3 regions of the Bombilactobacillus folatiphilus genome follow, and region 2 is predicted to be linked to each of the others. Evidence: predicted binding sites of a transcription regulator. Region 2 holds the regulator's gene; each other region holds the start of a gene.
What was found. The regulator HrcA, encoded in region 2, represses chaperone genes, less so after heat shock. The targets are predictions, from matches to a motif close to TTAGCACTCNNNNNNNNNGAGTGCTAA.
Positions count from the first base shown of each region.

Region 1 (10,269 bases), 180 kb from region 2:
ATGTTCTTCATCAAAAATCGGCAATTGCAGTTGTTGAATTATTGGCACTAAGCGTTGTAAGATACTTAACGTTAAGCAGCTTTGTGTCGGCATGGTCAATGAATCGACGACTTGATGGCTGTGATTTTGATAGAGTCCACACACCACTTGGCCAGCTTGTTCTTGCAATTGAAATTGCGCTTTATTGCGATAATGCCACGGCTCATCCATGCCAATGGTCGGCAAAACTTGATAGTGGCGAAAACCTTGTGGTTGAAAATGTTGCAAAGCCTGCTTAACCATGAGGCGCTTGAAGTTGAGTTGTGCCGGATATTTTAAATGGGCTAATTCTAAGCCGCCAACTTTTCCGTATAAAGTGGGCACTTGGTGGTTGCGTAAGGAACTGTCGTGGGTTCTTGTCAAACATTTTCCACGCAAAAAATGAGGCTGAATTGCCGTAATTTCACATTGCACTTGTTCACCCGGTAAAACTTGCGGCACAAAGACTAATTTCTGATGGTAATAACCAATGCCTTCACCGTTAATTCCCATTTTTTTAATTTCGAGCTGTAATTTTTGACCAATTTTAATTGGCAAAGTGTCTTTTGACAAAAGTAGTCGACTCCTCAATAATTATTGTCAAACTTTGACTTCCAGTATAGCACACGCAAAAGGAGACTTAAGAACTTGAAAATCACGCAAATTACAACGCAAAAACGTCCGGGACGTTACAATATTTTCATTGATGGACAATTTGCTTTAGCGGTCAGTGAGACAATGCTGGTGAATCTGCAGTTAGCCAAGGGACAAGAATTGACGGCGCAACAATTAGCTGAATTGAAAGATCAGGAAGTTTTTGATCGTGCTTATCAACAAGCCTTGAATTATTTGAGTTATCAATTGCGAACACAGGGCGAAATGAAACAATATTTGAGACAACACGATATTTCGCCTGCTGTCAGCCAACAAGTGGTTTCACTGTTAGTTCAGCAACAATATCTGGATGATCGTCAATATGCGGCGAGTTTTGTGCGCACTGCGGTGAAAACAACGCTAGATGGTCCGCAAAAAATCCGCTATAAATTGCAACAAAAAAAATTGATGCCCGATGTGATTGAGCAAGCTTTACCACTCTATTCTGTCGAGCAACAGATTCAAAATGCAACTAAGCTAGCTCAAAAGTGTTGGCGCCAAAATCAGCGTCAACCACAGCATAAACGTTATCAAAAAGTACAACAACGCTTAATGACGGCCGGATTTGCTAGTGAAGTAAATTCTAAAGTGTTAGCGCAATTAGATTTAACATCTGATGAGCAAGCGGAGCAACAATTATTAGATCAAGCGATTGATAAGTTGTGGCCGCGTTATCGAACTAAAGATCAAGGGCGCCGCAAGTTGTATGCAGCTTTGATGCGCCGTGGTTTTCAGTCGTCGCAAATTAGTGCTGCATTAGAAAATCTCAAATAAGCGTGTTATTGGATTGAGCTTTTGCTATAATTTAAAAGAAATAGTAATTAGAAAGCTGGGTCAACTATGCAAGTTCCTCGTGAAGGAGATTACATAGCCATTCAGAGTTATAAACATGATGGACATTTACATCGAACATGGCGCGATACCATGGTGTTGAAAACGAGTGAAAATTCCATCATTGGCTGTAATGATCACACTTTAGTGACTGAAAGTGATCGCCGGCATTGGTATACTCGTGAACCAGCGTTAGTTTATTTTCATAAGCATTATTGGTTTAATATTGTGACCATGTTGCGTGATAATGGACCATCATATTACTGTAATTTGGCTACTCCTTTTGTGTTAGATAAAGAAGCGCTGAAATATATTGATTATGATTTAGATGTCAAAGTTTTTCCTGATGGTGAAAAACGCTTGTTGGATGTGGATGAATATGCAGCACATAAGCGTTTGTGGCGGTATTCTGATGATATTGATCAAATTCTGAAAGATAGTACAGAAACGTTAATTGACTGGATTGACCACAAAAAAGGTCCTTTTTCACAAGGCTATATTGATATTTGGTATCAACGTTATCAGGAATTATTACACCGATCATAAAATTTTAGCAAAGAAAAAAGAGCAGGTTATCTAACTTGCTCTTTTTCTACAAAAATTATTTTTGTTGTGGATCAATACTTAGACTGTTGTATTCAATATTTGAAGCGAGGACAAGTGACAAAACCAATAGCGCAATAATCCAGCCCATTAACGAACCTTGGATTTGGTACAATTCAAAGAGCCTGTGGATAATCTTGGTGGAGACAATTGTCATTACAAAATCAATCACGAAATTTAGATAAAAGTTAGTCATGCTATAATCAATATTGAAAAAGTTAATTACTTTTTTAAGATAACGATTGGTGGTCTGTTGCGTAATAATTTTAATCGGTCGATGGGCAATTGATTTGACCGCTATCATTAACACAGCACCGATGACAGCACAAATAATCAAGCGCCACCAACTGTTATAATGATTCACCAGCGCATCATAGCCTGTCCCGATTAAAGCTAGACATAAAAGATATGGGATAATAAATAAGAAAGTATAGATGATTGTAATTTTTTTATTAGACATAATTTGACCTTTCATAGGGTAATCGTACCGTAAGTTGGCAGATTTGTCTAAGTTATTTAGTTAACTTAACTTTGAAGTAGTGAACGGAGAATGAACATGAAACAAGAACAGTTGCAAGATGCAGTGCAAAAACGGCGGACGTTTGCGATTATTTCTCACCCAGATGCTGGAAAAACCACGATTACCGAACAAATGTTGCTTTTTGGTGGCGTCATTCGTTCGGCTGGAACCGTTAAAGGGAAAAAAACTGGCAATTATGCAACCTCTGATTGGATGGAAATCGAAAAGAAGCGGGGAATTTCCGTGACCAGTTCCGTGATGGAATTTGATTATCAAGATAAGCATGTCAACATTTTGGATACGCCGGGACATGAGGATTTTTCCGAAGACACGTATCGGACTTTGATGGCTGTAGATGCGGCGGTGATGGTGATTGATTCGGCTAAGGGTATTGAAGCACAGACGAAAAAGTTATTCAAAGTTGTTAAGCAACGGGGCATCCCGATTTTTACTTTTATGAATAAGTTGGATCGTGATGGCCGCGAACCATTAGATTTGATCGGTGAATTAGAAGATTTACTGGATATCGAAGGTGTTGCGATGAATTGGCCGATGGGCAGTGGCAAGAATTTGCAAGGGTTATATGATCTGCAAAATCGGCGGATAGAGTTGTACCATCCAGATGATGAACAACATCGTTTTCTTCCCTTAAATGATGACGGTCAGTTAATCGATGACCATCCCTTGTTACAAGATAGTTTGTATCAACAAACTTTGGATGAAGTTGGTTTGTTGAAGGAAGCTGGCAACACTTTTGATCGACAAAAAATCTTGCAAGGTGAACAGACACCAGTCTTCTTTGGGTCAGCATTAACGAATTTTGGGGTGCAGACTTTTTTGGATCAATTTTTGGAGTTGGCGCCAGCGCCTAGTTCGCATCAGTTAGTTGATGAAACAAACATTGCGGCGGATGACGCAGAATTTTCAGGATTTATCTTTAAAATTCAAGCTAACATGAATCCTAAACATCGTGATCGAATTGCTTTTGTGCGAATTGGTTCCGGCGAGTTTGAAAAGGGCATGGAAGTAAAATTACAGCGAACCCAGAAAGAGCTGCGGTTAAACAACGCGACGGAGTTTATGTCTGATCAGCGTGAACAGGTTAAAAACGCCGTGGCAGGTGATATTGTTGGGTTATATGACACTGGTAACTTTCAAATTGGGGATACGATTTATGCTGGCAAGCGGGAGGTGCAATATCCCGTCTTACCGCAATTTACGCCTGAACTATTCATGGAAGTAATTCCGAAAAATGTGATGAAGCAAAAGTCATTTCACAAAGGTATGCAGCAATTAGTGCAAGAAGGCGCTGTGCAGTTATATCGTAATTATCAAACGGGTGATTATGTTTTGGGAGCTGTGGGACAATTGCAGTTTGAAGTCTTTAAGTTTCGGATGCAAAATGAATATAATACGGAAGTTGTGATGAAACCGATGGGGGAGCGGATTGCACGTTGGATTAAGCCCGAGCAATTAGATCCGGCAATGTCATCTAGTCGCAATATTTTGGTGAAAGATTTAGCGGAGCAACCATTATTTTTATTCGAAAATCGATTTGCGGAACAATGGTTTGAAAATAAGTATCCGGATGTACAGTTAACAGCTAAATTATAAAAAAGGAACACTATGGACATTACTTGTCAGTAGTGTTTTTTTGTCATATAATACTATACGAAATATAGTATGGAAAGGGGTACGCTCATGGCAATTCAAGTTCCAGCGCGATTACTGGATGGTACGGTCCTTTCGTTTTTAAAAACTGAAGATTTATATGGCTATGCGCTGACACAACAGGTGCAAGCAGTGTTGGATATTTCAGAGTCGACGATTTATCCGGTTTTGCGCCGTTTGAAAAAGGGTGGTTATTTGGATACATATGATCAACCTTATTTAGGCCGTAATCGCCGATATTACCGTTTAACAGATACAGGTCAGGCCTTATTTTGGGAAATTAAGGCGGAATGGCAAAAATTCAGTGATGGAATCAATCAAGTGATGGAGGTCAATGAGAATGAAGTCGATCATTAAAGATTATTTGGCACAACTAACAAAAGAATTAGCGGCTTTACCAACTGATGAGCGGCAAGAAGTCGTTGGATTTTATCAAGAATTCATCTTAGACGCAGGCTTCGACCAAAAAGATTTGTTGGAAGACGAATTAGGGACACCCAAGCAATTAGCGCACAAAATTTTGGCCGATTATTCGTTGAGTTCGACGGCGTTGTTGCCGGCAGTGGTTGAACCTCAAAATCCGAAAGAAAAACTTCTTAAAGGGGGCACTTCGCGGCGGAATTTACGAATTGTTTGGTGGATTTTCTTAGGAATGTTAGCTGCTCCAATTGGAATTCCAACCATTTTGGTTGTCGCTGCTTTGTTATTGGCGATTCTAGTAGTTTTCTTGGCGATTGGCGCTTCATTTGTCGCCGTTGTTTTATCTCTATTCTTAAGTAGTCTGTTCATTATTTTCAGATTTACGATTCCGTTGTTGACCACGAATTGGGCGGTAGCGTGTTTTTATTTAGGTATAGCTGCAATAATGATGGCGATTTCGTTACTTTGTATGCCACTGATTATTAAATTTGCTCGGTTTTTGACGACACAGTGTGTCACATTTGCTCGATATTTAGGACGTAAATTTTTGAAGAAGCGTTACTTTCGTCAAAAGTCTCAACAGCAAGGAGATTACTAATGAAAAAATATTATCGTTTTAGTTGGTTGTTACTGTTGATAGGATTGATTTTGGTAGCTGTCGGTTATTTTCATGACGGTTTTCAACCACTAGCTGGAGATATGCACAGTTCCAAAGTTTATGTTTTGGATAATCATCGGGAAGTCCAACAATATAAAGTAGCGCCATTTAAGAAAATCCGGGTTGATTTGCAAGATAATGCTGATAATGTTCAGATTAAGTCGGGTTCTAAGTATCAGGTGAAGGTTATTAATGGACAGAAGAATCATTTGATCAAAACATATGTGAACAACAAGCAAGAATTAGTGGTTCAAGATCAGGGACGTTATTTTTATTATGTATCTGTGGGGTTAAAGAGCCCGCAGATTCAAATTACAGTGCCGCGTGATCAGGTTTTACAAAGTGTTCAGGGAAATTTGCAAGATGGTCAATTATCCTTAACAGATCTTCAGACGCAACGCTTAGTATTACGAGCTGATAATTCACGCATTAATTTGCAGCAGTTACAGGTTCTCCAAGCTGACAGTGATTTTCATTTAAGTGATAGTCAGTTGCACATGCAAAATTCTAATTTGAAGAAAGCTAAGTTGAATGTCGATGATTCACATCTCCAGTTCAACAATAGTCAATTACAATTGCACGGTCGATTGTCTGATTCAGTTTGTCGATTGAAACAAGTGAAACTGTTGGGCACAAGTAAAATTCAAATGAAAGACAGCAAGTTTCGTTTAGCGCAGATGACGTTGCCATTGAATTATCAATTTAAATTGAAAGATACGTCTATCAGACAAAAAGGCCGACGCTTACGACATAATCCTTATGCTAAGCAGATTCAAGTTCAACCGTGTTTGGTGGTTCGGTCAGATGATAGCTTCATTTCTATGTACTAAAAAAGAGTGATTCAAATCACTCTTTTTTGTGTTTAGACGATAATATTTATTTCTTGTCTTTGTCGTCATTTGATGCTTGATTCGTATCTTTTTTGGTTGCTTTGGTATCTTTAGTTTGTTTTTTTGATTCAGTAGCTGTGTCGCTGGAATTTGCTTCGACTTTAATATTGTCGTTATCCAAAACTGCCTTCAGGTGTTTTTCTTGAGGATGATCAAGATAATGATCTGCCACACGGTCTTCAATTTGATCCTGAATAACCCGACGTAATGGTCGTGCTCCTAAAGCTGGATCATAACCCAAATCAACAATTTTTTCTTTGGCCGGTTGGGTGACTTCAACGTCCAAACCTTGATCGGCAATCATACGATTCGTATCTTGAATCATCAAGTTCACAATTTTTAACAAACTTTCCTTAGATAATGGATCGAATTCAATAATGCCGTCAAATCGGTTCAAAAATTCGGGTTTGAAGTAATTGCCAAGTTTATCTAAAACAGAATTCGTATTACCGGACATCTCAGCGCCAAAGCCCACATTAGCTTCACTATCACCTTGTCCAGCATTGGAAGTCATGATGATAATAGTATCTTTAAAACTAACCGTGCGACCTTGTGAGTCCGTTAAACGGCCATCATCCAAGATTTGTAAGAACATATGCATTACATCAGGATGGGCTTTTTCAATTTCGTCCAACAAAATCAAACTGTATGGATGCCGCCGAACTTGTTCAGTTAATTGTCCAGCTTCTTCATAGCCAACATACCCTGGAGGTGAGCCAATTAACTTCGACACACTGTGTTTTTCCATATATTCAGACATATCGAAGCGAATCATGCTATCTTCACTGCCAAATAATTGTTTAGCTAATTGTTTAGCTAATTCTGTTTTACCAACACCAGTTGGGCCGACAAAGAGGAAAGAACCAATTGGGCGTCCAGTCTTGTTAAAACCAACGCGGTTCCGTCGAATTGCTCGGCTGACTTGACCCACGGCTTTATCTTGACCAATTACGTGAGCCTCTAATTCAGGTGTTAAATTGCGCAATTGCTCTTGTTCTTGTGCTTTTAAGTCGCCAACGGGAATATTGGTTTTTTCTTCGACAATACTTTCAATATCATCTTCGGTAACTTGGGGCTCTTGTTCAGTGTCAGTTTTATTATCACGAACTTCCTCAAGTTTTTTGGTTTGATCGCGATAAAAAGCGGCTTTTTCATAATCCTCTTGTTTGAGAGCAGTTTGCTTATTAGCTTCGGCTTCTTTAATTTTCTTCTCAATTTCCGCAGGATCGACAGGACTGAGCGTAAGATTTTTACGAGAGCCAGATTCGTCTAACAAGTCAATGGCCTTATCCGGTAGGAAACGGTCTTGAATATAGCGATCGGATAGGACCGCTGCAGCTTGAATGGCTTCAGGTGTATATTTTACATGATGATAAGCTTCGTATTTAGGTTCGATACCCTTTAAAATTTCAACGGTTTGGTCGACTGACGGTTCGCTAACTTGAACTGGTTGTAGTCGCCGTGCCAATGCAGAATCTTTTTCAATTTGACGATATTCGTTAAAAGTCGTTGCTCCGACTAATTGCAATTCGCCACGTGCTAAAGCAGGTTTTAAGACATTACCAGCGTCCATACCGCCTTCGGCATTACCAGCACCAACAATTTCGTGAATTTCATCAATAAATAAGATAATATTCTTGTTATTTTGTAACTCGTTAATTAATTCTTGCATTCGCTGTTCAAACTGTCCGCGGACACCAGTACCTTGCACCAGCGAAACAACATCTAAGCGAATGACGCGTTTACTCTGTAATTTTTCAGGAACTTCACCATCAACAATTCGTTGAGCTAAACCTTCCACAACTGCTGTTTTACCGACACCAGCTTCACCGATTAGAACCGGATTATTTTTGGTCCGCCGATTTAAAATTTCAATCACACGGTCAATTTCTTTATCGCGTCCAACGACAGGATCAATTTTACCAGCTTCAGCTTGAGCAGTCAGATCGACACCAAATTGACTCAAGATTCCATTTCCAGAATTATTACCACCGCCACCGCGCTGACCTTGCGTTGACATTTGTTGCTGACGCCGCATTTCTTGTTGAGGATCAATGCCGCCAAACAAGGAACTCAGATCGCCAAAACCAAATGGATCGTTATTCATCTTTGAACTTCCTCCCATCGCTTGTTGTTCACGCAACTTTCGATAGCAACTTTGGCATAAATTAACCTCGGCTTGCTGACCGTTAACACTAGTATAGAGATGGATAGTTGCTTCATTTTTATGACAATTTTGGCAAAGCATGAACTACATTCCACCTTTCTTTAAGGGTTTGTTTCAACTTCCAAACCGTTCATTTTTATCCAAAATAATAGTGATCATTTTGGATGCTGTGTTTGGTTATTGAGTACTAATTTTTAGTACAAATGAATTATACAATTAGCACTCGATACATGCAAGTGCTAAAAAAGAAAAAATTGAATTTTCTTTTAAAAAAGCTTGACTTTGCATGTAAAACACAGTATATAGAGATTTAATTAGTAATTAAAGTAATTTGCATTGTGAGGCAGAAGATGGATTTTCAACAAGAAATAGTAGGTTTAATCGCGGGCAAAATTAAACAAATTGATATTGAGCAAGACCAGTTTTTTGAGTTTAATCAGGCTTGGTTGGCTTGTCCTCAACATCATCAAATTGTGGGAACGGCCCATCGAAATGGTCAGATCACATACCGCTTTTCTGAAAACGAAAACAATTAGGCATAAGTTCTTTTTTAGTGTGCTAATACTGAAAAAACTTGCCTTGCTTTTTGAATAATGGTAATGTAGTTCTGATGTTAAGTTAACCCTTTTCATTAAATATGAAAATTCAGTTGGTAAAGAGAGGTTTTTATTATGGAAAAGAAAGACTTTCATGTTATTGCAGAAACTGGTATTCATGCACGTCCAGCAACGATGTTAGTACAAACTGCAAGTAAATTTAGTTCAGATGTTAATTTAGAATATTCTGGTAAGACTGTTAATTTGAAGTCCATTATGGGTGTTATGTCCTTAGGCGTTGGTCAAGGTGCAGATGTGACAATTACTGCTGATGGCGATGATGCTGCAGAAGCCTTGAAGGCAATTGGTGAAACGATGGCTAAAGAAGGTTTGTCAGAATAATGGTTAAAACAGTGAAGGGAATTGCAGCTAGTGATGGCTTTGCGAATGCCCCAGCCTATCTGTTAGTTCAACCGGATTTGTCCTATCAAAAGAAAGCGGTCACGGATCCTGAAAGTGAAGTTCAACGTCTCACAACAGCGATTGAAAAATCGGACACTGAATTAACGACAATTCGTGATATTGCTAAACAATCTTTGGGCGAAGAAGAAGCACAAGTTTTTGACGCACATAAGTTGATTTTGGCGGATCCTGAATTCACGGGTGCTGTTGAACAGCAGATTAAAAATGACAAAATTAATGCCGAACAAGCTTTAGATAATGTTTCTCAACAGTTTATTGCAATGTTTGAAGCTATGACTGATAACAAGTATATGCAAGAACGTGCAGCGGATGTTCGCGACGTTTCGAAGCGTGTCATGAGTCATCTTTTGGGTGTTGAATTGCCTAATCCAGCTTTGATTGATCATGAAGTGATTATTGTAGCTCATGATTTGACGCCAAGTGATACTGCACAGTTAAATAAGAAGTATGTTAAAGCTTTTATTACTGATATCGGTGGTCGGACCGCCCATTCTGCAATTATGGCGCGGTCTTTGGAAATTCCCGCGATTGTTGGTTCTGACACGATTACCACTGATGTCAAAGCTGGCGATCAATTAATCGTTGATGGTGTCCATGGGGATGCGGTGATTAATCCTACTGAAACAGAAGTTAATCATTATCAACAATTGGCGCAACAATATGCTCAAGAAAAAGCTGAATGGGCTAAATTGAAAGATGCTGCGACAGTTACGGCTGATGGTAAGCATTTTGAAATTGCTGCTAATATTGGAACTCCTAAAGACTTGGTGGGCGTTAAAGCTAACGGTGCCGAAGCGATCGGCTTGTATCGGACAGAA
Region 1 covers NZ_CP093366.1:1,160,317-1,170,585, reverse strand. The annotation lists gene rlmD (23S rRNA (uracil(1939)-C(5))-methyltransferase RlmD) at 1-591, opposite strand, end outside; gene recX (recombination regulator RecX) at 667-1,446, shown strand; gene MOO45_RS05980 (DUF402 domain-containing protein) at 1,513-2,049, shown strand; gene MOO45_RS05975 (hypothetical protein) at 2,105-2,566, opposite strand; gene MOO45_RS05970 (peptide chain release factor 3) at 2,663-4,240, shown strand; gene MOO45_RS05965 (PadR family transcriptional regulator) at 4,328-4,654, shown strand; gene MOO45_RS05960 (DUF1700 domain-containing protein) at 4,638-5,315, shown strand; gene MOO45_RS05955 (DUF4097 family beta strand repeat-containing protein) at 5,315-6,205, shown strand; gene MOO45_RS05950 (ATP-dependent Clp protease ATP-binding subunit) at 6,252-8,513, opposite strand; gene MOO45_RS05945 (hypothetical protein) at 8,783-8,968, shown strand; gene MOO45_RS05940 (phosphocarrier protein HPr) at 9,104-9,370, shown strand; gene ptsP (phosphoenolpyruvate--protein phosphotransferase) at 9,370-10,269, shown strand, end outside.
Region 1: a site for HrcA is predicted at 8,649-8,675, ahead of MOO45_RS05950 (ATP-dependent Clp protease ATP-binding subunit). Genes of this name have one in related genera too.

Region 2 (10,269 bases):
GCGAATTGTTTTTTGACCACCAAAAATAGCCTCTTCAAACTTCAATTTCAAACGATATTCTAAGTCCTGCCCCTTCCTAGGAGCCGTAGGATCATTACGACGTGAATCCCCGCCACCAAAAAAAGAATTGAAAATATCGCTAAAATCACCAAAACCATCAAAACCTTGACCACCACCGCCAAAACCACCGGCCTGTTGATCAGTCGATCCATATTGATCAAATTGAGCTTTACGTTGAGGATCTTTTAAAATTTCATAAGCCTCATTAACATCTTTAAACTTTTTTTCTGCATCAGGTGCTTTATTGATATCTGGATGATACTTTTTAGACAATTTCCGATAAGCACGCTTGATTTCATCATCTGAAGCATCCCGATCGATCCCTAAAGTTTCATATGGATCCATATTGTACCCTAGCCTTTCATTTAAAATTTATTCAAAACCATTAAACTAATAAATTGAGACAGTCATCCACTAAAGTGCAACCGTCCCAATTTATTAATTAATCAATGATTACTTTTTATCAGGATCAACTTCTTTGAAGTCACCATCCACTGTACTATCACCGTTGTTACCATCTGAAGTATCAGAACTAGCCTGGTCCTTTTGTGCATCCTGTGCTTGTTGATACAATTTAACTGACAAATCTTGAACAATCTTATTCAGATCATCTTTTTTAGCTTTCATTTCATCCAAATCATTATCAGCTTGTGCTTTCTTTAAGGCTTCCTTAGCATCGTTAGCCTTCTTAATTTCATCTTCAGAAACTTTACCGTCTAAGTCTTTCAATGTCTTATCAGTAGTAAAGATTAATTGATCAACTTCGTTACGCAAATCTGCTTCTTCCTTGCGTTTCTTATCTGACTCTTCATTTTCTTGCGCTTCTTTTTTCATCCGCTCAATTTCTTCATCAGACAAACCCGACGAACTCTTAATTGTAATCTTTTGTGATTTACCAGTTCCTAGATCCTTAGCAGAAACATTCACAATACCATTTTTATCAATATCAAATTTCACTTCAATTTGTGGTACTCCCCGGGGAGCTGCTGGAATATCAGTTAATTGAAAGCGTCCCAAAGTCTTATTATCAGCAGCCATTGACCGTTCGCCTTGTAAAACATGGATATCCACAGCTGGTTGATTATCAGCAGCCGTTGAGAAAACTTGCGACTTGCTGGTTGGAATTGTTGTATTGCGGTCAATTAATTTTGTAGAAACACCGCCCATAGTTTCAATACCTAAAGACAACGGTGTCACATCTAATAACACAACATCTTTCACATCACCCGTAATCACGCCACCTTGAATGGCCGCACCTAAAGCCACAGCTTCATCAGGATTAATTGAATGATCTGGCTCTTTACCTGTCCAAGATTTAACAGCTTCTTGCACAGCTGGAATTCGCGTAGAACCACCATTCAAAATCACCTTATCAATTTCAGAACTGCTTAAACCGGCATCTTTTAACGCATTTTGAACAGGAATTTTGGTACGATCAACTAAATCAGCTGTCAATTCGTTAAATTTAGCCCGAGATAAAGTCGTTTGTAAATGCAAAGGACCAGCAGCACCAGCAGAAATAAACGGTAAACTAATTTCTGTTTCCGTAACACCAGATAAATCTTTTTTCGCTTTCTCAGCAGCATCTTTCAAACGCTGTAAAGCCATCTTATCTTGTGATAAATCAATTTGATTTTGTGCTTTGAAGTCAGCTACTAACCAATCAATAATTGCATTATCAAAATCGTCGCCACCTAAATGTGTGTCACCATTAGTTGATAATACTTGAAAAACGCCATCGCCTAATTCCAATACAGAAACATCAAAAGTTCCACCACCTAAATCGTAGACCAAAACTTTCTCATCTGTATCACCCTTATCTAAACCATAAGCTAAAGCGGAAGCCGTTGGTTCATTAATGATCCGCTTCACATCTAGACCAGCAATTTTACCAGCATCTTTCGTAGCTTGACGTTGTGAATCATTAAAGTAAGCAGGAACCGTAATCACTGCTTCAGTTACGTCTTCGCCCAAATACTTTTCAGCAAAACCCTTAATATATTGCAAAATCATCGCTGAAATTTCCTGTGGTGTATAATCCTTACCATTAACTGTAACCTTGTAACCTGCTTCACCAATATGACGCTTAATTGAAGAAATCGTATCAGGATTCGTGATAGCTTGACGCTTGGCTACTTCGCCTACCTGCGTTTTGCCATCTTTAAATGAAACTACTGATGGAGTTGTCCGACCGCCTTCAGGATTAGCGATAATTTTCGGATCGCCACCTTCTAACACAGCAACAGCTGAGTTTGTTGTTCCTAAATCAATTCCAATAATTTTTGACATAAATCTAAACCTTCCTTAACTACGCTTAAATTTTATTGTGCGACGACAACCATACTTGGTCGTAAAACGCGATCTTTTAACTGATAACCCGTTTGTAAAACTTGAACAACGCTGTCTTTAGGATGAGAATCATCAGCAGGAACTGTTTGCACTGCTTGATGAACCTGGGGATCAAACTCAGCACCCTCGGCTATAATTTCCGTAATATTATTATCAGCCAAAGCCTTTTTCAGATGCTTTAATACCATCTCAACCCCCGTCAGTAAGCCTTGATTACTAGTATCTTGTGCATCTACCGACTGCAAAGCTCGTTCTAAATTATCAATTGATGGTAGAATGGACTCCGCCAATTTTTGACCATCGTATTTAACCAAAGCTGCTTGATCTTGCTGATTATGTTTTTTAATGTTTTGTATCTCGGCTTGTGCCCTTAATTCTTGATCTTGACTTGCTTTTAATTTTTTTTCTAATTCTTGATTAGCATCCAACAACTTGTCTACAACATTATCATCTTTTCTTGTGGACTCAGTTTGAGTTGTAGCTTGTTTTTTTGGAGTTTTAGTATCTTCAACATCTTTTTTTACATCTGTTTCCGATGGAAACTTTTCTGGATCCATATTTGAATCAGCCATAACTCAATCCTCCTAACTAGAATCTCCATTTAATTCTCGAAAGTAATCACTCAAGCGTTTCGCCAATTCATAGCGAAGAGAAGTAATCAAGCCAATTACTTGAGAATAAGGCATGTTGGTTGGACCTAACAAAGCGATTAAACCATCGCCATGTATTCCAACACTATACTTAGCAGTTATTAAACTATAATCGTTTAATAATTGCGGCGCTAATTCCACACCTAAATGAACCTTAATTCCCTGATCATCGTTTGAATCAATAGGTTCCAACTGCTTCAAGCTTAACAATCTAGCCAAATTCGTATTGTCATCAAACAATGAATACAAATTTTTTAAATTGTCACTGTTGTGAGCATCAACATAGTTAAACAAATTCGACTTGCCATCCACAAAAAAGCGATCTTCAGCAACTTTATCCAAAATATCGTCAAAAATAGATAAAAAACCTTCTGGCGTTTGTAAATATTGCGCAACCATTTGTGGAAAGTCAGTCTTTAAAAGCTCTGAAACTTCATTCAACGTATGACCGACTAATTGATCATTAATGATCTTCACAACCGACTCTAAACGGTCTAGCGAAGTACTACTATCCAAGCGGTAGACTTTATTATAGACAGAGCCATCACTTGTCACAATGATCGCCATTACTTGACTCATACTCAACGGTACAATCCGAAAACCAGTTAACTTTGTATTGTCACTCTCAGGTCCCAAAGCAATCGCTGTATATCTTGTTAATGTTGATAAAATTTTAGCTGACTGTGCAACAATTTCATCAATCTCGTTAAATTGCTGTTTTGTAAAATCAGAGTGAATCACTTCTGAAGTCTGCTCTGAAACATTAATTGGTTCCAGTAGATGATCTAAATAATAGCGATAACCACTTGCGGATGGAACACGACCCGAGGATAAATGAATTTTCTCAATCAAACCTTCATCTTCCAAAGCAGCCATGTCATTGCGAATCGTTGCAGAGCTTACACGAATTGGCAACCGATCCATTAGTGTTTTTGATCCAATTGGCTGCCCTGTTTCAATATATTGTTGAACAATAGCTTTTAAAATAGTTGACTGCCGATCAGTTATCAAAATAAATCACCTCGTTCTTAGCACTCCACACTTATTAGTGCTAACAGTGTTAAATATAGCAAGCATTTAGCACTATGTCAAGCCAGTTGCTATTATTTTCTGAAATAAAGCTCAGTATTCTCCTGATCTTGGTGTAACTGGGCTATTAATGCCGAAGCATCGGCAAATTTCACCTCATCACGCAAATAATCTAGCCATTCAATTTGTAAAGTTTTTCCATACAAATCTTGATCAAAGTCTAATAAATTGGCTTCGATGGTTAACGGATTATCTCCACGTTTAAATGTAATATTGCGCCCGATCGAAGTCATCGCAGGCCACCAAGTTTGTCCCACTTTTACGCGCGAAACGTAAACTCCAATTCTAGGAATGAATTGTTCATTACTCATAGACAAATTAGCCGTAGGAAAACCTAGCTGCCGTCCCATTTGATAACCGTGCACAACTAAACCTTCGTTTTGATAATTGTAACCTAGAAAAAGATTAGCTTCTGCCATTTGACCAGTTTTTAAAGATGCCCGAATATGTGTGGAAGAAATTTTTCGCTGTCCAAAATTCAAGCTAGGTATTTCATAAATCTCAAATCTTCGATGAACTAATTGACGTAATAAGTCCATGTTAGCAAGCGTTTTAGGTCCAAAAGTCCAATCAAAACCCGCGACCAATGCTTTTAAATGCAGTTTCATTAAAAATTGTTCCACAAAATCTTTAGGCTCTAAATGTGCAAAAATCGGATTAAACTCAGCAATATACACCGTGTCTACTCCCAATTGCTCCAACAATTCTAATTTTCGATTCAAGGGAGTCAAATATTGATAATTACTGTCGACTGATTCCGGTTGGTAAACCAGTGCCGGATGACGATCAAAGGTCAACACTGCCACGGGAATTTTCTGAATTCTGGCTAAACGAACCGCCGTTTTAATTAAATTTTGATGTCCTAAATGCAATCCATCAAAAAAACCAGCAGCTAGAACTTGTTTTGCTGGTAATTGTAAATCATTGCGAAAAGGATAATTTAAAGTTTGAACTTGCACAATTTTCACCTATCATTTTTCAAGAGCATAATTTGAGGAACATAAAAATCTGCTTGCTTTTGATATAATGCTTTCGCAATACCATTAAAAGTTAGTAGTACTTGTTTACTTGAAGCCGCTAATGTAATTTTACTCCCATTTTGTACTTGCTGCCATTGCTCATCAGTTAAAGTGCAACGAGGAATTTGGGACGAAAACGCAGCTTCTAGCGGTAAACAAAAATCAAATTCATTTTGCTGTAATTTCGCGCTAATTTGGTCAAAACTAACAGTTTGATCCAAAGTAAACGAACTGCCGGCAGTCCGTGTCAAGCGGCTCATATACGCAGGCACATTTAAAGATTCTCCTAGCTGAACCGCCAAAGTCCGAATATAAGTCCCCTTAGAACAAACCACCGTAAAATCAAGCATTTGTAAATGTTGATGCTCATCAAAATGGGGCACACCACGCATTTGAAATTTTTTGATGGTTACTTGTCGTGAAGGTCGTTGAACGATTTGACCAGCACGCGCATATTCATACAACCGCTTACCATTGACTTTTACTGCAGAATACATCGGTGGAGTCTGTTGAATCGAACCGGTCAAACTTAACATGGCCGCTTCGACTTGTTCAATAGTAAAGGGTGTTAAAATTTCTTTTTGGTCAATAATTTCACCCGTTGCATCTTCGGTCGACGTGGCTTTCCCCAGCACAACTTGTCCTTGATAAACTTTATCCGAATCTAATAACCAATTAACTAGCTTGGTCGCCTGACCAACACAAATCGTTAAGACGCCATCGACTTCTGGATCCAATGTGCCCGTATGACCAATCTTTTTTTCGTGCAATAATTTGCGTAATTGATAGACACAATCCGCACTAGTCATGCCCCTTGGTTTATACAATGGAATAATGCCATTCATTAATCTCACACTTTTCCTTTACTTTTTTATTATTATGTAACAAAAAAGTCGCAACAGCGACTATTTGTCTGGTGTATTCAATTGACGCAACAAATCATCAATATGCTCACCGTAACGAATTGAATCATCTTGCTTAAACAGCAATTCTGGAGTCTTATAAATGGATAAACGATGACCCATCTCGCCTCGAATCAAACCCTTAGCTTTGTTCAAACCAGCTAAAGCTTTTTGTGCTTCACTAGCAGTATCCGACAAAATGCTAAAATATATCGTAGCTTGTTGCAAATCGCCAGTTACATCGACACCTGTAATGGTGACACCACTAACTCGCGGATCACGAACCCGTTTGAGCAAAATATCATTGACTTCTTTTTGAATCTCTTGTTCAACACGTCCAACACGATATTTCATGATTGATACCTCCTATTGTACAGGAACCTCTTGCATGATATAAGCTTCAATTTGATCATCAACTTTAATATCGTTGTAATCTTCAATCATTAAACCACATTCAAAACCTTGTTTAACTTCTTTAACATCATCCTTGAATCGTTTCAAAGATGCTAATTTACCTTCGTAAATCACGATACCGTTTCGAATTAAACGAACACCACTATCTTTTTGAATCAAACCATTATCAACGATACAACCAGCAATTGTGCCTAATTTCGAAACTTTATAAGTCTCTCGCACAGTTAAGTTACCCGTTACTTTTTCTTCGTAAACGGGCTCTAGCATCCCCTTCATAGCCGATTCAATTTCATCAATAGCATTATAAATCACATTATGCAACCGAATATCAACATTTTCGCTGTCTGCCTGGATCTTAGCTTGCACCGTTGGACGCACGTTGAAACCAATAATAATTGCATTACTTGCAGAAGCTAGTGTAACATCACTTTCATTAATAGCACCAACGGCGGCATGGATAATATTGACCCGCACACCTTCGACGTCAATTTTTTCTAAACTATTACGTAATGCTTCGACAGAACCTTGAACGTCGCCCTTAATAACCACGTCAACTTTTTTCATATCATTTTGTTTCATCGCATCAAACAAATTATCCAAGGTCACAGCGTTAGTTCGTTTACGTTCCTCAATTTGTGCACGCTTAGCCCGTTCTTCACCAGCAGACCGTGCCGTTTTTTCATCTGCAAATACCACAAATTTGTCAGCTGATTGTGGGACTTCGTTTAATCCTGTAATCATGACTGGTTGTGAAGGCAACGCTTGTTCGATTTGGCGTCCACGATCATCAGTCATCACCCGCACACGACCAAAGGTATTACCAACAACAATTGGATCACCTTTTTTCAAGGTACCTTGTTGAACTAACAAACTCGCCACGGGCCCACGTCCCTTATCTAAACGTGCTTCAATGACCGTTCCGACAGCTCTTTGTTCTGAATTAGCTTTCAATTCTAAAACATCAGCTTCTAACAAGACCATTTGTAACAAATCATCAATACCGGTTCCCTGTTTAGCTGAAATGTTAGCAAAAATAGTATCGCCACCATAGCTTTCAGGAATTAAGCCATAATTCATCAACTCTTCAGTGACATGTTGGGGATTAGCATCTGGCTTATCAATCTTATTAATAGCGACAATAATCGGATCACCCGCGGCTTTAGCATGATTAATAGCTTCAATCGTTTGTGGCATCACACCATCATCCGCTGCGACAACCAAAATAACAATATCAGTAATATCTGCACCACGTGCACGCATATTGGAGAAAGCCGCATGTCCTGGCGTATCCAAGAATGTGATCAAGCGACCATCTAATTCAACTTGATAGGCGCCAATATGCTGCGTAATTCCGCCGGCTTCACCAGCAGTCACATGACTATGCCTCAAATTATCTAATAAAGTAGTTTTACCATGATCAACGTGACCCATAATTGTCACAACTGGCGGACGATTAGTCAAATTGTCAGTGTTTTTTACTTCATCTTCAAAGAAAGTATCTAAATCAGTAATATCTTCTTCAAATTTTTCATTAGCTTCAATCCCATAATCAGCAGCCAAAATTTCAATTGTATCTTTATCAAGGGACTGATTTTGGTTAACCATCACGCCTAGCATAAAGAGCTTTTTCACAATCTCTGCTGGCTCACGATGTAAAATTTTACCTAAATCTTGAGCATTCATTCCCACACTGTACTCAAAAATTTCTGGCAATGGACGTTCCTTACGCTTAGGCATTTCCTTATGTGGCTTGTTATTCTGCTGCTTACGTAATTTACGCTTATTTTTATGCTTCGGACGATTACGATAATCAATATGCTCATTTTTACGACGATTATTCGTAAATTCATGTTGCCGCGTTTTTTCATTAGCAGATTTCTCATTTGCCGGCTTAGGCTTAGCAGCAGAAGTGGTTGCAGCTACCGGTTTTTGCGTAATTGGGCGTTGCGGACGCTGCTGCGCATGATTATTGCCTGAAGTTTTCGCTGCTGACTTTTTAGCCTGATTATTACGTGCTTTTTGTTCCCTTTGCTTGCGTGCCTGGTCAACTCGCGCTTGATCAACTGACGATACAGAAGCTTGCGCATTTTGCTTATATTGAGCCAGATGTTTTCGGCCAGCACTGGCACGATTCATCATTGACGAACGATGATCGTTGTTACTATTAAAATTCCGATCCTGACGTTGATTATTATTTCTCCGTGGTCCGTTATTGTTGCCATTAGCCCGATTAGAATTATTAGTACGGTTATTATCTTGCCTAGCACCGTGATTATTATTCGTGGATGGCTTAGTTGGTTGGTTCGAATGCTGATTCCGCCGTTCAGTATCATTAGTCTTTGGCGTATGCCGGATTGCTGTAACTTTAATTTTAGTTTTTCCTTTACTTTTATCGTCATTAACTGCCGTCGATGACTTAGTTTGACTTTTCACCGACTTAGTTGGCTGCTTGACAATTTTTTTTAATTCATTTAATTGTTTGTCATCCAAAACCGCCATATGTGAGAAAATATCCATTTGGTGTTTTTGCGCTAAATTAACCAAATCTTTACTTGGAATATTTAATTCTTTTGCTAACTCATAAACTCGTTTCTTTCCCATAAATTCACGCTCCTTAATTATTCTGCACTAATTCTTGAAATCTTTGAGCGAAACCTTTATCAGTAACAGCGATTGATTTGGTAGCCTGACCAATAGCTTGACTCAATTCAATTTGGGAAAAAGATAAATCAAAAGGAATTGACTTCTTATTTAAAGCTTTAATCAAAACCTGTTGCGCATTAGCACTAGTATCACTAGCCAAAAATACGAAATTGGCTCGACCACTCTTGATTGCTTTTAAAACTAATTCCTGACCGCTGATGGTTTGGCGTGCTCGTTTAGCAATTCCCAAAAAATTCAAAATTTGTTGTTCACTCAATGTTTTTTGCCTAACTCACCAAATAAATCTAGCCGCGCCTTTTGGTGATCTACATAGTCATATAGTTCCTGATAAAATTCAGCCGACAACTTGACTTTTAAAATCTTATCTAACGTATGTGCACTAGCCGCTTGCTTGACAGCTTGCGGATCTAAGCCCACATAAGCACCACGACCTGGTTTTTTACCAGTCGCATCAACGCTCACTTCGCCTTCTTTGTTGCGCACAATCCGAACTAATAATCTTTTAGGTACCATCTCATTTGTCAAAACATCTTTACGCATTGGAACTTTCCGAGCCTTCACACAACCACCACCTTAAATCAGTTTAATCCAAATCTTCTTCGTCCACTTCTTCACCAGTTTCATCAACAAATTCCACTTCAGATTCTGGTTTAATATCAATTTTAAAACCTGTTAACTTAGCAGCCAACCGTGCGTTTTGCCCTTTTTTACCGATTGCTAAAGATAGATGATAATCAGGTACAATCACAATACAAGATTTAGGATTCGTTTCATCATCAAATTGTACTGCAATCACTTCGGCCGGATTCAAAGCATTCGCAATAAAATCAGACGGATTAGGTTCCCATTCTACAACATCAATATTTTCACCATTCAGTTCATCGACAATTGCTTGCACACGTTGGCCTTTAGGTCCCACGGTCGTACCCACCGGATCAATATTACTGTTTTCAGACCTCACCGCAACTTTCGTCCGATCGCCTGCTTCACGCGCAATCGAAACTATTTCTACAGTTCCATCATAAATCTCTGGTACTTCTTGCTCAAGCAGACGTTTAACCAAACCTGTATCAGAGCGTGATACAAAAATTTGTGGTCCCTTAGTTGTGTTCTCAACTTTTG
Region 2 covers NZ_CP093366.1:978,153-988,421, forward strand. The annotation lists gene dnaJ (molecular chaperone DnaJ) at 1-405, opposite strand, end outside; gene dnaK (molecular chaperone DnaK) at 514-2,349, opposite strand; gene grpE (nucleotide exchange factor GrpE) at 2,382-2,981, opposite strand; gene hrcA (heat-inducible transcriptional repressor HrcA) at 2,994-4,070, opposite strand; gene ribF (riboflavin biosynthesis protein RibF) at 4,163-5,107, opposite strand; gene truB (tRNA pseudouridine(55) synthase TruB) at 5,113-6,012, opposite strand; gene rbfA (30S ribosome-binding factor RbfA) at 6,073-6,423, opposite strand; partial or broken gene infB (translation initiation factor IF-2) at 6,436-8,268, opposite strand; partial or broken gene MOO45_RS08200 (translation initiation factor IF-2 N-terminal domain-containing protein) at 9,004-9,084, opposite strand; gene MOO45_RS05010 (L7Ae/L30e/S12e/Gadd45 family ribosomal protein) at 9,098-9,403, opposite strand; gene rnpM (RNase P modulator RnpM) at 9,400-9,708, opposite strand; partial or broken gene nusA (transcription termination factor NusA) at 9,734-10,269, opposite strand, start outside.

Region 3 (10,269 bases), 100 kb from region 2:
TTTTAAGCGAATGACTTTTTTGTTTTCCAAGGTGAAAAGATGAATGAATTTGACCAACAAAAGGAACAGCTGCGGCAACGAACTTTACAACAACGCTCACAATTAGATCCTAGTTACCGTAAACAGGCTACACAACAAATCATGACGAATTTATTGACTTTACCGCAATATTTAACTAGTCGGTGCTTGTTGACTTATGTAGGTGTCAAAACCGAAATTGCAACTACCGATTTAATTAATCATGCAATGAACCAAGCCAAAATGGTGACATTACCGCGCATTTATCCGCATCACCAGATGCAGGCACGGTCTTTTAGGGATTGGCAAGCATTACGAACGAATCGTTATGGGCTTTGGGAACCGCAGCGCTCTGCGTAAATTGTGCCTTTGTCTGAATTAGATTTGATTGTCATGCCTTGTCTCACCTGTAATTTACAAGGAGATCGTCTGGGATACGGAGGTGGTTATTATGACCGTTACTTGGCAAGGAAGACTCGTCATAATTTGGTTGTGATACTTTGTTTTGCAGAACTTTTGACACGGCATATTCCTGTCTTACCCCATGATCAGGTTGCTGACTTGATTATCACGGAAAATAGGGTTTTTTAGTTAAATTTATGTATAAAAAAGCACGTTTTAAACGTGCTTTTGAGAATTGTATTTATTTTTCGCTATTAGTCATTACATCATCAATTAGACCGTAATCTTTAGCCTCTTGAGCGGTCAAATAATTGTCACGTTCTGTGTCACGTTCTAGTTTTTCAATATCTTGACCAGAATTGTCTGCCAAAATCTTGTTCAAACGTTTCCGTGTTTTCAAAATTTCTTCAGCCACAATTTCAATTTCAGTTTGTTGACCTTGCGCACCGCCAGAAGGTTGGTGAATTAACACGGTTGAGTTTGGCAAAGCAAACCGTTTGCCTTTTGTACCAGATGATAATAACACACTTGCCATTGAAGCGGCCATTCCCATCGCAATGGTTTGAACATCAGCTTTGACGAAGTTCATGGTATCCATAATTGCCAAACCAGCAGTTACCGAACCACCAGGGGAGTTAATATACATATAAATATCTTTTTCAGAATCCTGGGCATCTAAGAAGAGCAATTGGGCAATGACTGTATTAGCCAAATCATCATTGACTTCACCGGATAACATAATAATTCGATCTTTTAACAAACGTGAATAAATATCATAAGCGCGTTCACCGCGAGAATTTTGTTCAATAACCGTAGGAACTAACATTATAAAGCCTCCTATATAATTAGCACTCTAGTGTTTACTTTGCTAATTTATCATATATTTGAAAAAAGTCAACTGGCAAGTCTTGATCATAAAGCAAAAAGCCTGCTAATTGGCAGGCTTTAATAGAGTTGATTAAGATAGTGAGTTTTAATAGCGCTGAATCAATTCTACGAACGCATCCACGATGGATTGTAAGAACTTTTTTGTACCTTTATTAGTAATTGAACCATCAGTTTCAGAAATATAGTTGCTGACACCGCCTAGATAAGCTTCAGGTTGCTGCAAAGTTGGCATATTTAAAAAAACTAACGATTGTCGTAAATGATGATTTGCGCCGAAGGCTCCAGTTGAACCGGGAGTTTCACTGATAATAGCAGCTGGTTTGCCGTCCCAAATACTTTGACCGTAGGGACGTGAGCCGACGTCAATTGCGTTTTTCAAAACAGCCGGAACACTCCGATTATATTCGGGAGTAACAAATAATATAGCATCTACATCTTTGACTTGATTTCTAAAAGTAGCGTAGCTTTGTGGTTCAGCTAGCTCACCATCTTCAAAATCTTGGTTAAAGAAGGGTAAATCACCGATTTGAATGAACGTTGTTTCATACCCTTCAGGAAACATTTTTGCCATTGCTTTGGCAATTGCTTTAGAATAAGATTTTTTACGCAAACTACCAACAATAATACCGATTTTTTTTGTCATAACAAAACCTCCAGTTATTGATTCATCAATTAGTATACACATGATTGTAAATTTTAAAAGCTATTTTGCTCAATTAGAATCAACGGGGAAGCTTTGATTCAAGCTGAAATGTGTGCTGATAATGGACTTATCCATTGTTTTTCTTTTTGAAAAAAATATTTGGGTATTGTCAAATGTTTCAGAGACGTGTATAATATCACCTTGTATTGCGTCGCTAGTGTAATGGATAGCACACAAGATTCCGGTTCTTGGGATCTGGGTTCGACTCCCAGGTGACGCATTAATTAGGTGTTCCGTCGTTATGGCGGGGCACTTTTTGTTTTCTTTTGGTTAAAACATGTTTTATTGCAAATTGAATACATTATTGTTATAATTTTGTTGTGAGTTGAGTGAGTTACTTGCTCACATATATTTTTTTGATTGGATGGGTCCTAATATGCCATACAGGGACGAAAACAGACCCGCCTCAAAATTCGATCAAATGGATAATGATTTAGGCTGGATTGAATCTATTGCACCTGATTTTTTAAGAACGGTACAACAGAGATATCATATTTTACAAAGTGTTTTATGGATGCAGCCTATTGGTCGAAGAACTTTGGCCAGTGAATTAGATATTTCTGAACGAGTTTTGCGGCGGGAAACAGATTTGTTTAAAACTAGTGGCTTAATTAGTTCTTCCAAATCAGGCATGATGTTGACCCCCAAGGGTAGTGAAGTAATTGCTCAGTTGGATATTGTTGTTGGTAAATTAAAAAACAACTCGGTTGCAGCAGAACGTTTGGCTTCCTTTTTAGGGATTGAACGTGTCATAATTGTTCCAGGTGATAGTAATCATCATCAAAAAATTTTGGAACTCATGGGACAAGAGTTGAATCAATTGTTGACACAAGTTTTGCCTGTGGGTAATTCTACTATTGCTGTGATGGGTGGTACGACGATGGCTGCCGTGGCTCAAGCGTTGTCACCGCAGTTATCTAAGAATCGAGATTTATTATTTGTGCCAGCCCGTGGTGGTTTGGGTGAGCAGTTCTCCATTCAGGCTAATACCATTTGTGCTGAAATGGCCTATCATAGTGGTGGTCGCTATCGGGTATTGTATATTCCGGAGGATATTAGTGCCCAAAGTGTTTCGCCACTTTTAAAAGAACCGGTAGTGAAGACAGTGTTAGATTTGATTAATCAGAGCAATGTTGTCATTCATAGTATTGGTCGAGCAGCTACAATGGCTAATCGGCGCAATATGTCTGCATCCGAAAAGAAGTTATTGACACAAAAACAAGCTGTTTCGGAAGCTTTTGGTGTTTTTTTGGATGCGAAGGGCAAGGTTGTTTATAAGATACCGAAGGTTGGTTTGCAGGTCTCGGATCTTACTAATGTTTCACATGTGATTGCAATTGCGGGTGGTGCGATTAAAGCTACGGCAATTTGTTCATATATGAAAATTGCTCCTCATCAAACGGTATTAATTACCGATGAGGCAGCCTCAGAAGCGATTTTAAGGGATAATGACCTTTAAAATAAATATTTTATTTTTCCTGAAGGAGGAAATCTTACATGGCTACAAAAGTAGGTATTAACGGTTTCGGACGTATTGGTCGTTTAGCATTACGTCGTATTTATGAAGTTGCAAATGGTGACTTGGAAGTTGTTGCAATCAACGACTTAACATCTCCAGATATGTTGGCACATTTATTAAAATATGATACAGCTCATGGTAACTTCAAACACGAAGTTTCTGCTACAGATGATGCAATCGTAATCGATGGTAAGAAGATCCCTGTTTATGCAGAATCAGATGCTCGTAACATTCCTTGGGTTAAGAATGATGGTGTTGAATTAGTTCTTGAAAGTACTGGTTTCTACACATCCAAAGAAAAATCACAAGCTCATATTGATGCTGGCGCTAAGAAAGTTCTTATCTCCGCACCTGCTGGTGATTTAAAGACCGTTGTCTATGGTGTAAATGACGACACAATTACAAAAGATGATCAAATTATTTCTGCTGCTTCGTGTACTACAAACTGTTTAGCACCAGCTGCTAAAGCTTTGAATGATGCTTTTGGTATCCAAACTGGTACAATGACAACAATCCATGCTTATACAGCTACTCAAAAATTACAAGATGGTCCTGATCGTGGTGGTAACAAGCGTAATGCCCGTGCTGCTGCTCAAAACATCATTCCTCATTCAACAGGTGCTGCTAAAGCTATTGGCTTGGTTATTCCTGAATTGAAGGGTAAACTTGATGGTCATGCACAACGTGTTCCAGTTATTACAGGTTCTTTAACTGAATTAGTTGCTATTTTGGACAAGAAAGTTACAGCTGATGAAGTTAATGCTGCTGTTAAGAAAGTTACTGATGGTAACGAATCATTTGGTTACAATGATGATGAAATTGTTTCATCCGATATCATTGGTACAGAATTTGGTTCCGTCTTTGATCCAACTCAAACACAAGTGGTTGAAGGTTCTAACGGTGACCAAGTTGTTAAAGTTGTTGCTTGGTACGACAATGAATCAGGCTTTACAGCCCAAATGATCCGTACTTTGCAAAAATTTGCAAGTATGTTGTAATACCTTAGTTCATAGTAGATGAATTACTTGAAGAAGGCGGAGGGAGGATTTCTCCTTCTGCTTTTTTAATTGAATTTAGGAGGCCAATAAATGGCAAAATTAATTGTTTCTGACGTTGATGTTAACGGCAAAAAAGTTGTAATGCGGGCTGATTTTAATGTTCCTATTAAAGATGGCAAGATTACTAACGATAATCGTATTGTGGCAGCATTACCCACTATTAAGTATGTTTTGGAACATAACGGCAAGTTAATTCTTTTATCACATTTAGGTCGAATTAAAAGTGATGCTGACAAGAAAGAATTAAGCTTACGTCCAGTGGCGGAACGCTTAAGTGAACTTTTGGGTCAAGATGTTCAATTTATCCCAACTAATGAAGGATCAGAAGTACAAGCTGCTGTTGCCAAAATGCAAGATGGCGACGTTGTAATGTTAGAAAATACACGTTTCCAAGATATTGATAATGATTTTGGTAAGCGTGAAAGCAAGAACGATCCTAAATTAGGTCAATACTGGGCTTCTTTAGGTGATGTTTTTGTGAATGATGCTTTTGGAACTGCGCATCGTGCCCACGCTTCTAATGTTGGAATTGCAGATGCCATGAAAGCTGAAAGTAAGCCTGTTGCGGCTGGTTTCTTGATGGAAAAAGAAATTAAGTTTTTAGGTAATGCTGTGGAAAACCCAGTGCATCCTTTTGTCACAATTCTAGGTGGCGCTAAGGTTTCTGACAAAATTGCCGTGATCGAAAACTTGATTCCAAAATCTGACCATATCATTATCGGTGGCGGGATGGCTTATACTTTCCTAGCCGCTCAAGGCCATAAGATTGGTAAATCCTTGTTTGAAGAAGATCGTGTGCCAATGGCTAAAGAATTATTAGCTAAAGCTGGCGATAAGATTGTTTTACCGGTTGACCATGTGGTTGCCACTGAATTTTCGAACGATGCACATCATGAAGTAACTGACGGTGTGGATATTCCTGATGACATGATGGCATTGGATATTGGACCAAAAACAATTAAATTGTTTGAGGACACTTTGAAGGGTGCTAAGACGGTTGTTTGGAACGGACCAATGGGTGCGTTTGAAATGAGTAACTTTGCCGAAGGTACTTTGCAAATTGGTCGTGCTTTAGGTGATTTGCAAGATGCCACAACAATCGTTGGTGGTGGTGATTCTACTGCAGCTGCTCAACAATTAGGAATTGCTGATAAGTTAAGCCATATTTCTACTGGTGGTGGTGCTTCCTTGGAATACTTGGAAGGTAAAGAATTACCTGGAATTGCTTCAATTTCTAATAAATAATTTTGTAAGGGAGAACTTAAAATGCGGACACCTATTATTGCGGGTAACTGGAAGTTGAATAATAATCCAGAAGAAACCACAAAATTTGTTAATGCAGTTAAAGATCAATTGCCAGATCCTCAAAAAGTTGAGTCAGTGATTGCAGCACCCGCTGTTGATTTACCAGCTTTGTTGGCTGCGGCTCAAGGCAGTAATTTAAAGACGGCTGCTGAAAATTGCTACTTTGAAAATGACGGTGCGTTTACCGGTGAAACGAGTCCTAAAGTTTTAGCTGAAATGGGCATTGATTATGTTGTAATCGGTCATTCTGAGCGTCGCGATTATTTTCATGAAACTGATGAAGAAATTAATAAAAAAGCGCATGCTATTTTTGCTAATAACATGTTGCCAATCATTTGCTGTGGTGAAACTTTAGAAACTCGGGAAGCTAATAAAGCTGAAGAATGGGTTAAAGGTCAAGTCACTGCTGCTTTGAAAGATTTAAGCGCTGATCAAGTTTCTTCATTGGTAATTGCTTACGAGCCAATTTGGGCTATCGGTACAGGTAAAACTGCTACTTCTGATCAAGCTCAAGAAATTTGCCATGTTATTCGTCAGACCGTAGCTGATTTATATGATGAAACGACTGCTGAAAATGTGCGGATTCAATATGGTGGTTCTGTGAAGCCGGCTAATGTTAAGGAATTAATGGCTAAACCAGATATTGATGGTGGTTTAGTTGGTGGTGCTAGTTTGGATCCCCAATCTTATTTACAATTAGTAAATTATCAAGATTAAGATATTTAATTAGGTTAACTTAAATGTTAAAATTAAGTTGGTTGATCATTTAACAAAGGAGAATATTAATGTCTGTTATTACTGATATTTTAGCTCGTGAAATTTTAGATTCACGTGGCAACCCAACTGTTGAAGTTGAAATGTATACTGAATTAGGTGGCTTTGGTCGTGCCAGTGTTCCTTCTGGTGCTTCGACTGGTGAACATGAAGCTGTGGAATTACGTGACGATGATAAAGCACGTTTCATGGGTAAAGGCGTTTTAAAGGCTGTCAAGAATGTTAATGACATCATCGCAAAAGAAATTATTGGCATGGATGTGACTGATCAACGTGCTATTGATCAAAAAATGATTGAATTAGATGGTACTCCTAATAAAGGTAAATTAGGTGCCAATGCTATTTTAGGTGTTTCTTTAGCTGCTGCGCATGCTGCTGCTGATGAATTAGGCTTGCCTTTATATGAATATTTAGGTGGACCAAATAGTCATGTTTTACCAACCCCAATGATGAATGTTATTAATGGTGGTAAACATGCTAACAATAATGTTGACTTCCAAGAATTCATGATTATGCCTGTTGGTGCCAAGAGTATCCATCAAGCAATTCAAATGGGTTCTGAAACTTTCCATAACTTAGCTGCGATCTTAAAAGAACGTGGCGATTCTACGGCTGTTGGTGATGAAGGTGGTTTCGCACCAAACAACATGAAGAATAACGAAGAACCTTTCCAAGTTTTAGTTGAAGCTATTGAACGTGCTGGCTACAAACCTGGCGAAGATATCGCAATTGCCTTTGACTGTGCTTCTTCTGAATATTACAATACCGAAACTGGTAAATATGATATGAAGGGTGATGGCAAATCCTATTCTGCTGAAGAAATTGCTGATTTGTTATCTGACTTAGTTGACAAATATCCGATCGTTTCTATCGAAGATCCTTTGGATGAAAACAACTGGGATGACTGGAAGATGTTGACTGACAAATTGGGTGATAAAGTTCAAATCGTTGGTGACGACTTGTTCGTAACGAATACTGATTACTTGAAGAAGGGAATCGATATGGGTGTTGCGAACTCCATCTTAATCAAGGTTAACCAAATTGGTACTTTAACTGAAACTTTTGAAGCTATCGAGATGGCTAAAGAAGCTGGTTATACAGCTATTGTTTCGCACCGTTCAGGTGAAACTGAAGATACGACAATCTCAGATTTAGTTGTTGCTACTAATGCTGGTCAAATCAAGACTGGTTCTATGAGCCGGACAGATCGGATTGCTAAATACAATCAATTAATGCGGATTGAAGAACAATTAGGCTCTACTGCTGAATATAAAGGTGCCAAGAGTTTTTATAGCGTTAACAAGTAATTTTAAAAATTAATCTTTTAAAAATATCTGAAGCGATGATTTCTATCATTGTTTTGGATATTTTTTTATTTGGGCAAAATTTTATGGGCTTTTAACCATAGATGATTTATCCGTGGTTTTTAATAAGAACGATTCAAGGTAACATCTAGTAAATACTTAGTCTTTATGTTATTCTAGAAATAGTGAAATAGTGCAATAGCGGAGGTTATACAACGTGTACAGTTTACTAACAACGATTTTAGTTATTGATTCTATTTTGATTGTTATTGCCGTTATGATGCAACCACAAAAACAACAAGATGCTTTGAATGCTCTTTCTGGTGGTGCTGGTGATTTATTTAGCACTCAGAAAAAACGTGGTTTTGAAGCATTTATGGAAAAAGTTACTATGATTCTAGCGATTATTTTCTTTGTCTGTGCGCTTGCGTTGGCTTTTATGTCATCAAAATAAAATTAATTTGTCCTCCTGTTGTATAGCAGCAGGATTTTTTTATTTAGAGTTATGAGGCGAAGAAAATGAGAAGAGTTCCACCGCAAACTTTTTTTGTTGATCAAGGTGAGCGAACTATTATTTTTTTACATTCTTTTACGGGCAGTCCTAATGATTTTCGCGCGTTCAGTCGTTACTTTGCCAAGAAAAATGTTAGTTCGTATTTACCATTATTTCAAGGACATGGGACGCTGAATTCACTAGATATTTTACGACAGGGCGATCCTGATCAGTGGTGGTCTAATACACAAAAAGCGTTAGAATTTGTATTTCAGCGTAAAACAGGTCCAGTTAGTGTTGTAGGACTTTCTTTGGGCAGTTTGTTTGCGTTGAAAGCATTAGCTCATTATCCACAACTGGAAAGTGGTGCGGTTTTGGGTTGCCCTGTCTTTGGTAGTGATTTTACCAATGTTGGTGCTGGTTTTTATCAGTATAATGAATATTTAGAACAACAACAGGAATTAACGTTAATTCAAAAAAAACAGCGTAAACGGTTAATTGAGCAATTGTTACCGCAAATGTTAGCACAGATTCAACAAACAGCTATGGATGTGCAAGCACAATTAAGCCAGATTAAGCAACCGTTGTTTATTGGTCATGGTCAAAAGGACCAAATGGTGGCGTTGAGTGCAGCCAAAAAATTACAGACGCGTTTTCCTCTTCAACAGGTTAGTTTTCATTGTTATCCAAACGCTGGTCATGTGATTACTGTTAATCAAGCAAGAGCACAGTTGGAGCAGGATTTGAGTCAGTTTTTATTGTAAATTAGGAGTAATATTTAATGACTTTAGAAAAGAATAAATTAATTTCTGATGTTTTAGAAATTTTTCGGAATTATCCAGATCGAAAATATACTGCTCAAGAAGTAGTTGAACGTTTAAGAATACATGATTCAGCTGCCCATACAGAAGTTTTAAAAGCTTTGGCAGTATTAGAGGGTGAAAACAAAATCACAGCACATGATCATAATCAGTTTCAAATGACGACTGTGGACCAAGTAGTTGTGGGTAATTTTCGAGCTAATGATCGAGGATTTGGTTTTGTACGTTACGACGATGAAGAACCGGATGTTTTTATTGCGCGTACGAATACACAACATGCTATTAATGACGATGAAGTGGAAGTACAGATCATTAAGCCAGCTAATCCATGGGGCGATAATGGTGCAGAAGGTAAAATTGTCAAAATTGTTGATCATGGTTTAAAACAATTGGTTGGCGAATTTATGCCATATAGTGATGTTCAGGCCAAAAAGACAGGTTTAATCGGTTATGTCAAAAGCCATGAAAAGAAAATTGCCAATAATCCAGTTTTTATTAAAGCAACTGGAGTTACACCGCAAATGGGAGACATGGTCCAAGTCGAGATTGTGTCTTATCCAAGCGATGAATTTCCACGCAGTATGGTGGGCATTGCCCTAAAAACTTTGGGTAATAAAAATGATCCTGGTGTGGATGAATTAGCAATTGTTTATCAAAATGATGTAAAAGATGAATTTTCGCAGGAAGTGTTGGCACAAGCGCAGCAAATTCCAGATCATTTAACGTCAAAGGATTGGCAAGGACGTCGTGATAATACCGATCAAATAACAGTAACTATTGATGGTGACGATTCTAAAGATTTTGATGATGCGGTGACTTTGTGGAAGTTAGAAAATGGGCATTATCATTTAGGCGTGCATATTGCTGACGTTACACATTATGTGAAGCAGGATAGTGCGTTGGATGAGGAAGCGTATGAACGAGGAACGAGTACTTATTTAGTTGATCGTGTGATTCCGATGTTGCCATTTCGCCTATCTAACG
Region 3 covers NZ_CP093366.1:1,078,358-1,088,626, reverse strand. The annotation lists gene MOO45_RS05560 (DUF4176 domain-containing protein) at 1-6, shown strand, start outside; partial or broken gene MOO45_RS05555 (5-formyltetrahydrofolate cyclo-ligase) at 40-609, shown strand; gene clpP (ATP-dependent Clp endopeptidase proteolytic subunit ClpP) at 662-1,246, opposite strand; gene MOO45_RS05545 (NADPH-dependent FMN reductase) at 1,394-1,951, opposite strand; tRNA gene MOO45_RS05540 (tRNA-Arg) at 2,160-2,231, shown strand; gene MOO45_RS05535 (sugar-binding transcriptional regulator) at 2,433-3,470, shown strand; gene gap (type I glyceraldehyde-3-phosphate dehydrogenase) at 3,509-4,528, shown strand; gene MOO45_RS05525 (phosphoglycerate kinase) at 4,619-5,833, shown strand; gene tpiA (triose-phosphate isomerase) at 5,855-6,610, shown strand; gene eno (phosphopyruvate hydratase) at 6,679-7,974, shown strand; gene secG (preprotein translocase subunit SecG) at 8,189-8,425, shown strand; gene MOO45_RS05505 (alpha/beta hydrolase) at 8,491-9,228, shown strand; gene rnr (ribonuclease R) at 9,246-10,269, shown strand, end outside.
Region 3: a site for HrcA is predicted at 1,266-1,292, ahead of clpP (ATP-dependent Clp endopeptidase proteolytic subunit ClpP). Genes of this name have one in related genera too.